3 regions of the Streptomyces sp. NPDC046215 genome follow, and region 3 is predicted to be linked to each of the others. Evidence: riboswitches for the same ligand, from Rfam matches in the RefSeq annotation. Region 3 holds a riboswitch; each other region holds the start of a gene.

Region 1 (3,252 bases), on a different contig from region 3:
CGGCCGCAGGCCGGCGAGGCGACCCCCTGGGCCTTCCCCGCCCCCGAGCGCGGCGAGCTGCCCAACGGCCTCACCCTGCTGCGCTGCCACCGCCCCGGCCAGCAGATCGTCGCCGTCGAGGTGAACCTCGGCGCGCCCCTGGACGCCGAGCCGGAGGGCCTCGACGGCGTCGCCACCATCATGGCGCGGGCCCTCACCGAGGGCACCGACAAGCACACCGCCGAGGAGTTCACGGCCGCGCTGGAGCGCTGCGGCGCCAGCCTGGACGCGCACGCCGACCACCCCGGCATCCGGGTCTCCCTGGAGGTCCCGGCCTCCCGGCTCCCCAAGGCGCTCGGCCTGCTCGCCGACGCCCTGCGCGCCCCCGCCTTCCCCGACAGCGAGATCGAGCGCCTCGTCCGCAACCGCCTGGACGAGATCCCGCACGAGCTGGCCAACCCCTCCCGCCGGGCCGCCATGGCCCTCTCGCGGGCGCTCTTCCCCGCCGACTCGCGGATGTCCCGGCCCCGCCAGGGCACGGAGGAGACCGTCGCCCGCATCGACGCCGCCGCCGTGCGGGCCTTCTACGCGGCCCACGTCCGGCCCGCCACCGCCACGGCCGTCGTCGTCGGCGACTTCACCGGCATCGACCTCGACGCGGCCCTCGCCGAGACGCTCGGCGCCTGGACCGGCCCGGCCGCCGAGCCCCGCCCGGTGCCGCCGATCACCGCCGACGACACCGGGCGCGTCGTCATCGTCGACCGCCCCGGCGCGGTCCAGACGCAGGTGCTCATCGGCCGGATCGGCGCCGACCGGCACGACCGCGTCTGGCCGGCCCAGGTGCTCGGTACGTACTGCCTCGGCGGCACCCTCACCTCCCGCCTCGACCGCGTCCTGCGCGAGGAGAAGGGCTACACCTACGGCGTGCGGGCCTTCGGCCAGGTGCTGCGCTCCACCGCGCAGGGCACGGGCGCGGCCATGCTCGCCATCAGCGGCTCGGTGGACACCGCCTCCACCGGCCCGGCCCTGGCCGACCTGTGGGCCGTGCTGCGCACCCTCGCGGCCGAGGGGCTGACCGACGCCGAGCGGGACAGCGCCGTGCAGAACCTCGTGGGCGTCGCCCCGCTGAAGTACGAGACGGCCGCGGCCGTCGCCGGGACGCTCGCCGACCAGGTCGAGCAGCACCTCCCCGACGACTTCCAGGCCCGGCTCTACGAGCGCCTCGCGCAGACCGGCACCGTGGAGGCCACCGCCGCCGCTGTCAACGCGTTTCCGGTGGACCGCCTGGTGACGGTCCTCGTCGGTGACGCCGCCGAGATCGAGGCGCCCGTGAAGGCGCTGGGCATCGGAGAGGTGACGGTGATCACGGGCTGAGCTGGGCGGATCCGCGTCCGGCCCGGTCCGGCCGGTCCTGACACGGCTCTGATGGGGGCTCATATCGCCCGGGAGGCACGCGAGACCGACGGGTCACGCGTGCCTCCTTTATGTCCGATTTAGTGGAGTGGTTGCACCTCTGAACTGTGGTGTACGCCACAAAACATGAGTTCTGTTTGCCGTGGGAAAGAGGCGGCGTCTAGCGTCAGGGCGGCTGTCCGTCATATTGCGCGCCGCATCCGCGGCACCGGGCAGCCATCGCCGAATCCCCGTACGGCGCGAGCCGGGGGAACCGGGGACCCACATGTCCCCTGGGGTGAATCGGTTCCCTTTCCGGAGGGAGTCGTAGGAGACCTTCCTGCTCCGAACCCGTCAGCTAACCCGGTAGGCGAGAAGGAAGGAAAGGATCAGCCGTACCTATGGCGTTCACTCGTGCCACCGGGAAGCACCGCCGTCCGAGCCGCGCCGTCCGCACCGGCGCGAACATCGCGGGCATAGCCACCCTCACGGCCACCGGTGTCGTCGCGGGCTTCGCCGCCCCGGCGCTCGCCGCGACCGACGACGCGCCCCGCACCGAGGACACCGGCCTGACCCAGGCCATCGTCATCGGCGACGACACGGCTGACCGCGTCGGCGAGCAGGCCGAGGTCCAGCGCACCAGCGCCGAGGAGACCACCGCCCGCCTCCAGGCCGAGGCCGAGGCCAAGAAGGAGGCCGCCGCGGTCAAGAAGGCCGCGGACGAGGCCAAGCGCAAGGCCGACGCCGAGCGCGCCGAGAAGGAGCGGGCCGACCGCGAGGAGCAGCGCAAGCGCCTCAACGCCTACGTCGCGCCCATCGACGGCTCCTACGTCTCGACCTCCTACAAGGCGTCCAGCGGCCTGTGGTCCTCCGGCAGCCACACCGGTGTCGACTTCCACGCCGCCGAGGGCTCCACGGTGCAGTCCGTGGGCGCCGGCACCGTCGTCGAGGCCGGCTGGGGCGGCGCGTACGGCAACAACGTCGTCATCAAGCACAACGACGGCACCTACACGCAGTACGGCCACCTCAGCTCGATCAGCGTCAGCGCCGGCCAGGCGGTCACCGCGGGCCAGCAGATCGGCATCTCCGGCTCCACGGGCAACGTCACCGGCCCGCACCTGCACTTCGAGGCCCGCACCGGCGCGACGTACGGCACCGACATCGACCCGGTCGAGTACCTGCGCTCGCACGGCGTCGGCATCTGACGGTCGCCCGACCGCCCCTGACGCGCCGTCCGCCGCGACGGGCGCGCGACACGCTTCATCGAAGGCCCCGGCCCCCGGCCGGGGCCTTTGTGTTGGCCAAAACATATCGATGGAAACACCGTGGCCATCGGAATTCGCACCCGACTGCAATAGAGTCGCTCAACAAGTGACAATAGGCCGCGTTTCGCGGAGGTCAATGCGGAGGTACACCCATGCGGGGCCGTACGTGAGCGGGGACGGCAGAGCGGTGCGGGACGGCCGCCGCATTTCGACGCACGCCGTCTGCACGGCCATCCGGGACGACATCGTCTCCGGCAGGTTCCCGCCCGGCAGCCGGCTCACCGAGGAGCTCCTCGCCCGGCAGTACGGCGTCTCCCGGGTACCGGTCCGCGAGGCCCTGCGCACCCTGGCCTCCGAAGGGTTCGTCACCACCCGCCGGCACGCGGGCGCCTGCGTGGCGGAGCCCACCGAGCGGGAGGCGGCCGACCTCCTGGACGTCCGGGCCCTGCTGGAGCCGCTGGGCGCGGCGCGGGCCGCGCAGCGGCGCACGGAGGCGCATGTAAAGGTGTTGCGCGGGCTGGTCAAGCTCGGTCAGGAGCGCGCCCGTGCCGGGCTGACGGCCGAACTGCGGCCCTTGAGCGACTGGTTCGACGAGACGCTCGCCCAGGCGTCGGGC
Region 2 (3,252 bases), on a different contig from region 3:
GACGACCATATTCGCCGCCACATGAGAGGCCCTCACATGCGCTCCGGGAACGGTCGACATCGCAGACCCCGCCAGGTACCCGCCATCGTGGTCGCGGCGGGGGTGACGGGATCCGCCCTGGCCATGCCGCTGCTGGCCGCCACCGGGGCGAGTGCCGCGGACGCCCCCACGTGGGACCGCGTCGCCCAGTGCGAGAGCGGGGGCCTGTGGAGCGCCAACAAGGGCAACGGCTCCTACGGCGGGCTGCAGCTCACCCAGGAGCTCTGGGAGCAGAACGGCGGCCGGGCGTACGCCCCGCGCCCCGATCTGGCCAGCCGCTCGCAGCAGATCGCCGTCGCCGAGAAGATCCTCGGCAGCAGCGGAACCGGCGCCTGGCAGGGCTGCGCGGCGACTTCGGGCCTCGACAAGGGCGGCAAGGCACCGGAGGTGAACCCGGGCAGCACCGTGGACCCCAAGCCGTCGGCGACCACCCCGCGCACGCCGGAACCCGAGCCCTCGTCGCCTGCTTCACCTTCCTCTCCGGCCGCACCCTCCTCACCGGCCACCCCGTCCGCACCGCCCTCGGCCTCGCCTTCGGCGCCCTCCTCGCCCGCGGTGCCGTCCGCGGAGCCCTCCGCGACCCCGGGCGGGCCGTCGGCCCCGGTCTCCCCGTCCCCGTCGGAGCACCGGCCCGGCACGCCGGAGAGCACGCCGTCGGCCCCCGCGGCCGGGGAGCAGGACGGGCGGCACCGCAAGGGCGGTCCGGCCGACGACCCCACCGAGATCCCCACCGCCCCCGCCCCGTCCGCCGACGCACCCTCCGGGATTCCCTCCGGCACGCCCGGCCCGGACGCCCCCGGCGACCCCGCCACCGGCACGGACGGCACCGGCAAGCACCGTGCGCAGCCCCCGCGTTCGGACGACGGGCGGCCCTCGCGCGGCGGCGCGGACGCCCGTCCGGGCGTACCGGCCACCGGGGACTACACCGTGCGAGATGGTGACAATCTGTCAGTCATCGCGGAAAAGCACTCCGTTACGGGCGGTTGGCAGTCTCTGTACGAGCGCAACGAGAAAGCTGTCGGAAGCGATCCGGATTTGATCCATCCAGGTCAGAAGCTTGAGATCGGTAAATAGTGCGAGAGTTCGGGGGGAATGTCCGTTCCAGTCGAAAGTGAGACATGGGTCTCGTTGACTTTTGCTGGAACGGCCCCTTCCCAAAGTTTCGACACCCGCTCCCACCTGCGGAAATGATCGGTTCCTCGGGGTAACGCGGGGCAACTGTGGCCGGAAAGAGGGGTTTGAACCCTCGGGCCGACTGTGTTTACCGTCGAGACCGCTCGCCACCGCGGGCACCACGGTCGTCACGCCGAATCCTGCCGACGACCGGCGGAGTCGTCGCGTTAAGCGCCGTAGGCAGGAGCGGGGGAACCAAGGTAGGCGCCGTGATGGGCCGTCGGTCGGTGACCGGCGGGAACCGGAGCGGCTTGGGGTGAAGCCGAGTGTGCTCGCACACGAGGCCGGGCGAACTCACAGCCCGAACCCGACAGCTCACCTCGTAGGCGTCGGTGAGGAAACGACTCATGTCCAAGGGCAAGCACCGCCGTCCGTCCAAGGCCGTCCGTATCGTCACGCTCGCCGGTGTCACCGGCGCGGCCGTCGCCGCTCCGCTGATGATCGCCACCTCCGCGAACGCCGCTTCCGTCTCCACCTGGGACAAGGTCGCCCAGTGCGAGTCCACGGGTAACTGGTCCATCAACAGCGGCAACGGCTACTACGGCGGCCTGCAGTTCTCCAAGAGCTCCTGGGACGCCGCGGGTGGCGGCAAGTACGCCGCGTACCCGCACCAGGCTTCCAAGAGCCAGCAGATCGCCGTCGCCGAGAAGCTGCTCGCCATGCAGGGCCCGGGTGCCTGGAGCTGCGCTCCCGGTACCGGCCTGAGCGCCGGCGGCCCGAAGGCCAACGTCGACACCTCCGGTTCCGGTTCGGTGGCCAAGAAGGCCGACCGCGGCACCACGTCGACGAAGTCCCACGCCGACCGCAGCGAGCGCCAGGCCGCGCCGAAGCAGGCCGCGCCCAAGCACGCCGCCCCGCAGCCGAAGGCCGAGCAGGCCGAGGAGGCCCCGGCCCCGAAGCAGGCCGCGCCCAAGCACGCCGCCCCGCAGTCCTTCAAGAAGGGCGACGGCGAGTACGAGGTCAAGGCCGGCGACACCCTCGGCAAGATCGCCGACGCCAAGAAGGTCCAGGGCGGCTGGGAGAAGCTGCACGACCTCAACAAGGACGTCGTCGAGAACGCCGACCTGATCTTCCCCGGTCAGATGCTGCACCTCAGCTGATCCGGCGGGCGCGGTGGAGCACCGCGCCCCCCTCGCCCATGACGGGCCCACAGCGGGACGGCCCCGCCCCGGCACGCCTCTCCCCGAGGCGTGCCGGGGCGGGGCTCCGCCGTTCCCGGGCCCTCCCGCCGGCCCCCGGCGCCGGCCCGGACCCGTTCCCGCTCAGCGAACACCCCGGTCATTCGTCCGGTGATCTCGGCATTTGTGCGGTTTTTCGGCCCGGGAGGCGGTCCGTGGGCAGGCGCAGCCTCCGGCGCCCGTTAGGCTCGTGCTGCAGAACTCCAGACACCCACGAAGGAGACCCTCGTGCCGTCCATCGACGTCGTCGTAGCTCGCGAGATCCTCGACTCGCGAGGCAACCCCACGGTCGAGGTCGAGGTCGGCCTCGACGACGGCTCCACGGGCCGTGCCGCCGTGCCGTCCGGCGCCTCCACCGGTGCCTTCGAAGCCATCGAGCTGCGTGACGGTGACAAGAACCGTTACCTCGGCAAGGGCGTCGAGAAGGCCGTCCTCGCCGTCATCGAGCAGATCGGCCCGGAGCTCGTCGGCTACGACGCCACCGAGCAGCGCCTGATCGACCAGGCGATGTTCGACCTGGACGCCACCGACAACAAGGGCTCGCTCGGCGCCAACGCCATCCTGGGCGTCTCCCTCGCCGTCGCGCACGCCGCGTCCGAGGCCAGCGACCTCCCGCTCTTCCGCTACCTGGGCGGCCCGAACGCGCACCTGCTGCCCGTTCCGATGATGAACATCCTCAACGGTGGGTCGCACGCCGACTCCAACGTCGACATCCAGGAGTTCATGATCGCGCCGATCGGCGCGGAGTCCTTCTCCGAGGCCCTGCGCTGGGGCGCCGAGGTCTACCACACCCTCAAGTCCGTCCTGAAGACCAAGGGCCTGTCCACCGGTCTCGGCGACGAGGGCGGCTTCGCCCCCAACC
Region 3 (3,252 bases):
CCACGTCTTCAACGACTACGACTTCCGGTATCTGATACCCGCCTCCGTCATGGACGACGAGCGCACGCTGATCGTCCTGAGCTCCTACAGCGGCCACTCGACCGAGCCGCTGCACGTCTTCCACCGCCTCGCGCACGCCCACGACCGGGTGCTGCTGCTCACCTCGGGCGGCAAGCTCGGCGAGCTGGGGCAGCGGCACGGTGTCTCGATCGCGCGCTGGCAGCTGACCGAGCCGGACCGCGAGTACCCGCTGTTCCACGTGGGCCAGTACTTCGCGATCCTGCTGGACATGTTCTTCGAGCTGGGGCTGATCTCCCAGGACTTCGGGCCCGAGGTGGCCGCGCTCCCGGACCACCTGGAGACCGACTTCACCGCCGCGCACCGCGAGCTGGCCCGTACGGCCGCCGCGCGCAGCCGGGACGCCAACGTCATCATGCTGGCCTCCCCCCTGTGGCACGAGAGCCTGCTGAAGCTGGCGAAGATGCACCTCAACGAGATGGCGATGGTCCCCGCCACGCGGAACTTCTTCCACGAGTTCTGCCACAGCGAGGTAGCGACGCTGTCCGACCCCACGCGCAAGCACAGCGTCCTGATCTTCCAGGACGACCAGGACGACGCGTACACGCGGCAGAAGATGACGAACCTGGTCGGCCTGCTGACAAGTGACCTGCCGCAGAACCGGAACATCGAGGTCACCGAGATCCCGCTGACCCAGCCCACCTTCATGCGCAAGTACTTCACCGCGCTGGAGCTAGTCCAGTACCTCACACTCGACCTCGGCCGGTACCGTGACACCACCTCGCGGAACCTGATCTCCGAGGCCGCGGGCAACCCCTGGTACCACGGCGACACCATCCGCGCGGAGCTGGCCGCCGGCTGAGCCGCCCCCTTCCGCATACCGCGGCCGCGGCCCGGCTCGCAGCGGCCCGCGGCCCCCGCCGACCGCCCGCGCCGGGCCGAACCGCCCGGCTGCGCCCTGCACGTACGGGATCTTCTGGGCCGGATCCATCCCGCCCGCCCGCACGACACGTACGGCGGGCTACGGGCGGCGCAGACCTGGGTCGTCGCGGCCCCCGGACCCCGGGGCGCGCTCGCAGCCGTGTGCGAACGGGGCGAAGGGGAGTTGCGAGCGGGCCCGCCGAACACGGGCGGTGCCCGGCCCCGGCGGGGAGCGTCGGGCGCACCGGGTCACAATCCCGCTCACGCTCCCGCCCGCGCCCACGGACCCGGGGTCGGCGGGCGAATAAACACCGCTCCCCCATACGCCGGATCATGTCGTAGACGGGGCGCGGCGATCGAAGTCAACCGGGCACGCACACCGCGCCGGAGCAGGTGCGGCGGGCCGCAGGCCAGCGGCTCAACAGGCGAATCCGATGAGGGTCAAATGCCGTCGTGTCCACCGGAATTACCCAGAAGTGATCAGGCTCACATACCTTTGGTTCCGCTCGGAATCCGTACCAGGGCTGCGCCAAGATCCCGTCGACGACAAGACCCCGCCATCCCGGTGGGGCGGTCCCGGTGGACGCCGAACCCTGCCGCCGCCGGGATGCAGGTCGACTGAGTGCATCGGCAGGGATGGAGGACCCAAGCATGGTGGGACGACCAAGAGTAGTGCGGTCGGCCCTTGGGGTGAAGCCGTTGACGCGGCCGGGCATACTTCGCCTGCCCGAACCCGACAGGTCATCCTTCACAGGCGGCTGACGAAGGGTTGAAGAATGGGCGCGCACAAACGTCCGTCAAAGATGTCCAGGGCCGGCGCGGCGTCGGCCCTCACGCTCGCAGCCGTCGGTGCCACCGTTCTGGTGCCGGGCGGCGCGGCCGGCGCCGAGGCATCGACCGTCTCCACCACGGCACTGCGCATCGCGGCCTCGAAACAGGGTTCCCCCTACCAGTGGGGGGCGACCGGCCCGTACCGCTTCGACTGCTCGGGCCTGACGCTCTACTCCTTCAAGCGGGCGGGCAAGCAACTGCCCCGCACCGCCGCCCAGCAGTACAACCGCACCCGCCACATCCCGCGCGCCGCGCGGGAACGCGGTGATCTGGTGTTCTTCGGCTCGGGGCGCGGCATCTACCACGTCGGGATATACGCCGGTGGCGGCAAGATCTGGCACGCTCCCAAGACCGGCTCGGTCGTCCGCCTGGAGCGGATCTGGACCAACAGCGTGCTCTACGGCCGGGTGAACTGACCGCCGGACGCGACCGCCGCCGGGCGCACCGCCCGCGGCGCGGCCGGGCCCGGGGCAGCGGGCCCGGCACCACCCCGGGCCTCCGCGCACCGCGCGGGGGCCCGGGGCCCTGCCGCCCCGTCCCCGCCCCGTTCAGAGTTCGGCGCTGACCGCCACGGTCCACGGGAGCGAGATCCACACCGTCTTCCCGCCGTCCGAGGTCGGGGTGAAGAAGAGTCTTCCCCCGCGCTCCGCGGTGAGACAGCGGATGATGACCATGCCCCGCCCGTTGTCCTGCTGGACGGCCGCCGGCAGCCGGCGCGGGAAGCGGGGGTGACTGTCGGTGACGCCGATGCGCAGCTGCTGATCCCGCTCCAGGCGGACGTCGACGGTGAAGGTGGGTGACTGGCCGCGGGTGTGCTGCACGGCGTTGGTGGCGAGCTCGGAGACGATCAGCCGCACCGTCTCGGCGGTGTCGGTGCCGCCGGGCAGCCCCCATTCCGCGAGCACACCGGCCACATAGCGGCGTGCCGTGGAGACCGAGGCGGGGGCGCTCGGCAGAGTGACGGTGGCTTCTTGCTGGTCTGCCATGGCGGTGTCCCTTCCTACCGGGGCCGGACTCCGACGCTTTGCGCAGTGAAGTCGAGAGCGGCCTCGGACGGCTCTTCGCGACAGACTGCCACTGATAACGGGTGTGATGGGGGCGATCCTCCGAGATATGCATATATCTGTCGCTCGAAGCGGTGAACTCTACGACGGAAGCCCATATTTGGGCGGCACACTGGACTAATGACACAGGGGTAACGGACCGGGGGTGCCGTCGCCGATAAGGCGATCGCGGAAAACGGCCGGGCGGACGAGCCGTTCACCTCGGGCGGAGGGAGGGGCCGATGCGCAACGGACCTGCGGTGCGCCGCCGCAAACTGGGCGCGGAGCTGCGTCGGCAGCGCGAGCTCACCGGGCTGACCAGTCTGGAAGCCGCGCGGGCGGTGGGCTGGCACCAGTCGAAGGTCAGCCGGATCGAGACGGGCAGCAGTGGCGTGAAACCGGCGGACGTGGCGCTGCTGCTGGATGCGTACGGAGTGTC

What was found. Region 3 has a riboswitch for cyclic di-AMP ahead of ABZ951_RS24985 (C40 family peptidase). Riboswitches for the same ligand answer to the same signal wherever they lie in the genome.
Region 1: linked by a shared signal. The riboswitch ahead of ABZ951_RS12740 (M23 family metallopeptidase) and the one ahead of ABZ951_RS24985 (C40 family peptidase) in region 3 are both predicted to bind cyclic di-AMP.
Region 2: linked by a shared signal. The riboswitch ahead of ABZ951_RS12020 (transglycosylase family protein) and the one ahead of ABZ951_RS24985 (C40 family peptidase) in region 3 are both predicted to bind cyclic di-AMP.

Annotation. Positions count from the first base shown of each region.
Region 1 covers NZ_JBEYZW010000022.1:56,846-60,097, forward strand. Annotated here, with positions in the region: gene ABZ951_RS12735 (pitrilysin family protein) at 1-1,353, shown strand, start outside; cyclic di-AMP (ydaO/yuaA leader) riboswitch at 1,603-1,759, shown strand; gene ABZ951_RS12740 (M23 family metallopeptidase) at 1,773-2,576, shown strand; gene ABZ951_RS12745 (GntR family transcriptional regulator) at 2,803-3,252, shown strand, end outside.
Region 2 covers NZ_JBEYZW010000020.1:96,882-100,133, reverse strand. Annotated here, with positions in the region: gene ABZ951_RS12025 (transglycosylase family protein) at 103-1,113, shown strand; cyclic di-AMP (ydaO/yuaA leader) riboswitch at 1,375-1,556, shown strand; gene ABZ951_RS12020 (transglycosylase family protein) at 1,560-2,312, shown strand; gene eno (phosphopyruvate hydratase) at 2,619-3,252, shown strand, end outside.
Region 3 covers NZ_JBEYZW010000068.1:5,618-8,869, reverse strand. Annotated here, with positions in the region: gene ABZ951_RS24990 (SIS domain-containing protein) at 1-880, shown strand, start outside; cyclic di-AMP (ydaO/yuaA leader) riboswitch at 1,514-1,712, shown strand; gene ABZ951_RS24985 (C40 family peptidase) at 1,716-2,186, shown strand; gene ABZ951_RS24980 (ATP-binding protein) at 2,319-2,756, opposite strand; gene ABZ951_RS24975 (helix-turn-helix transcriptional regulator) at 3,056-3,252, shown strand, end outside.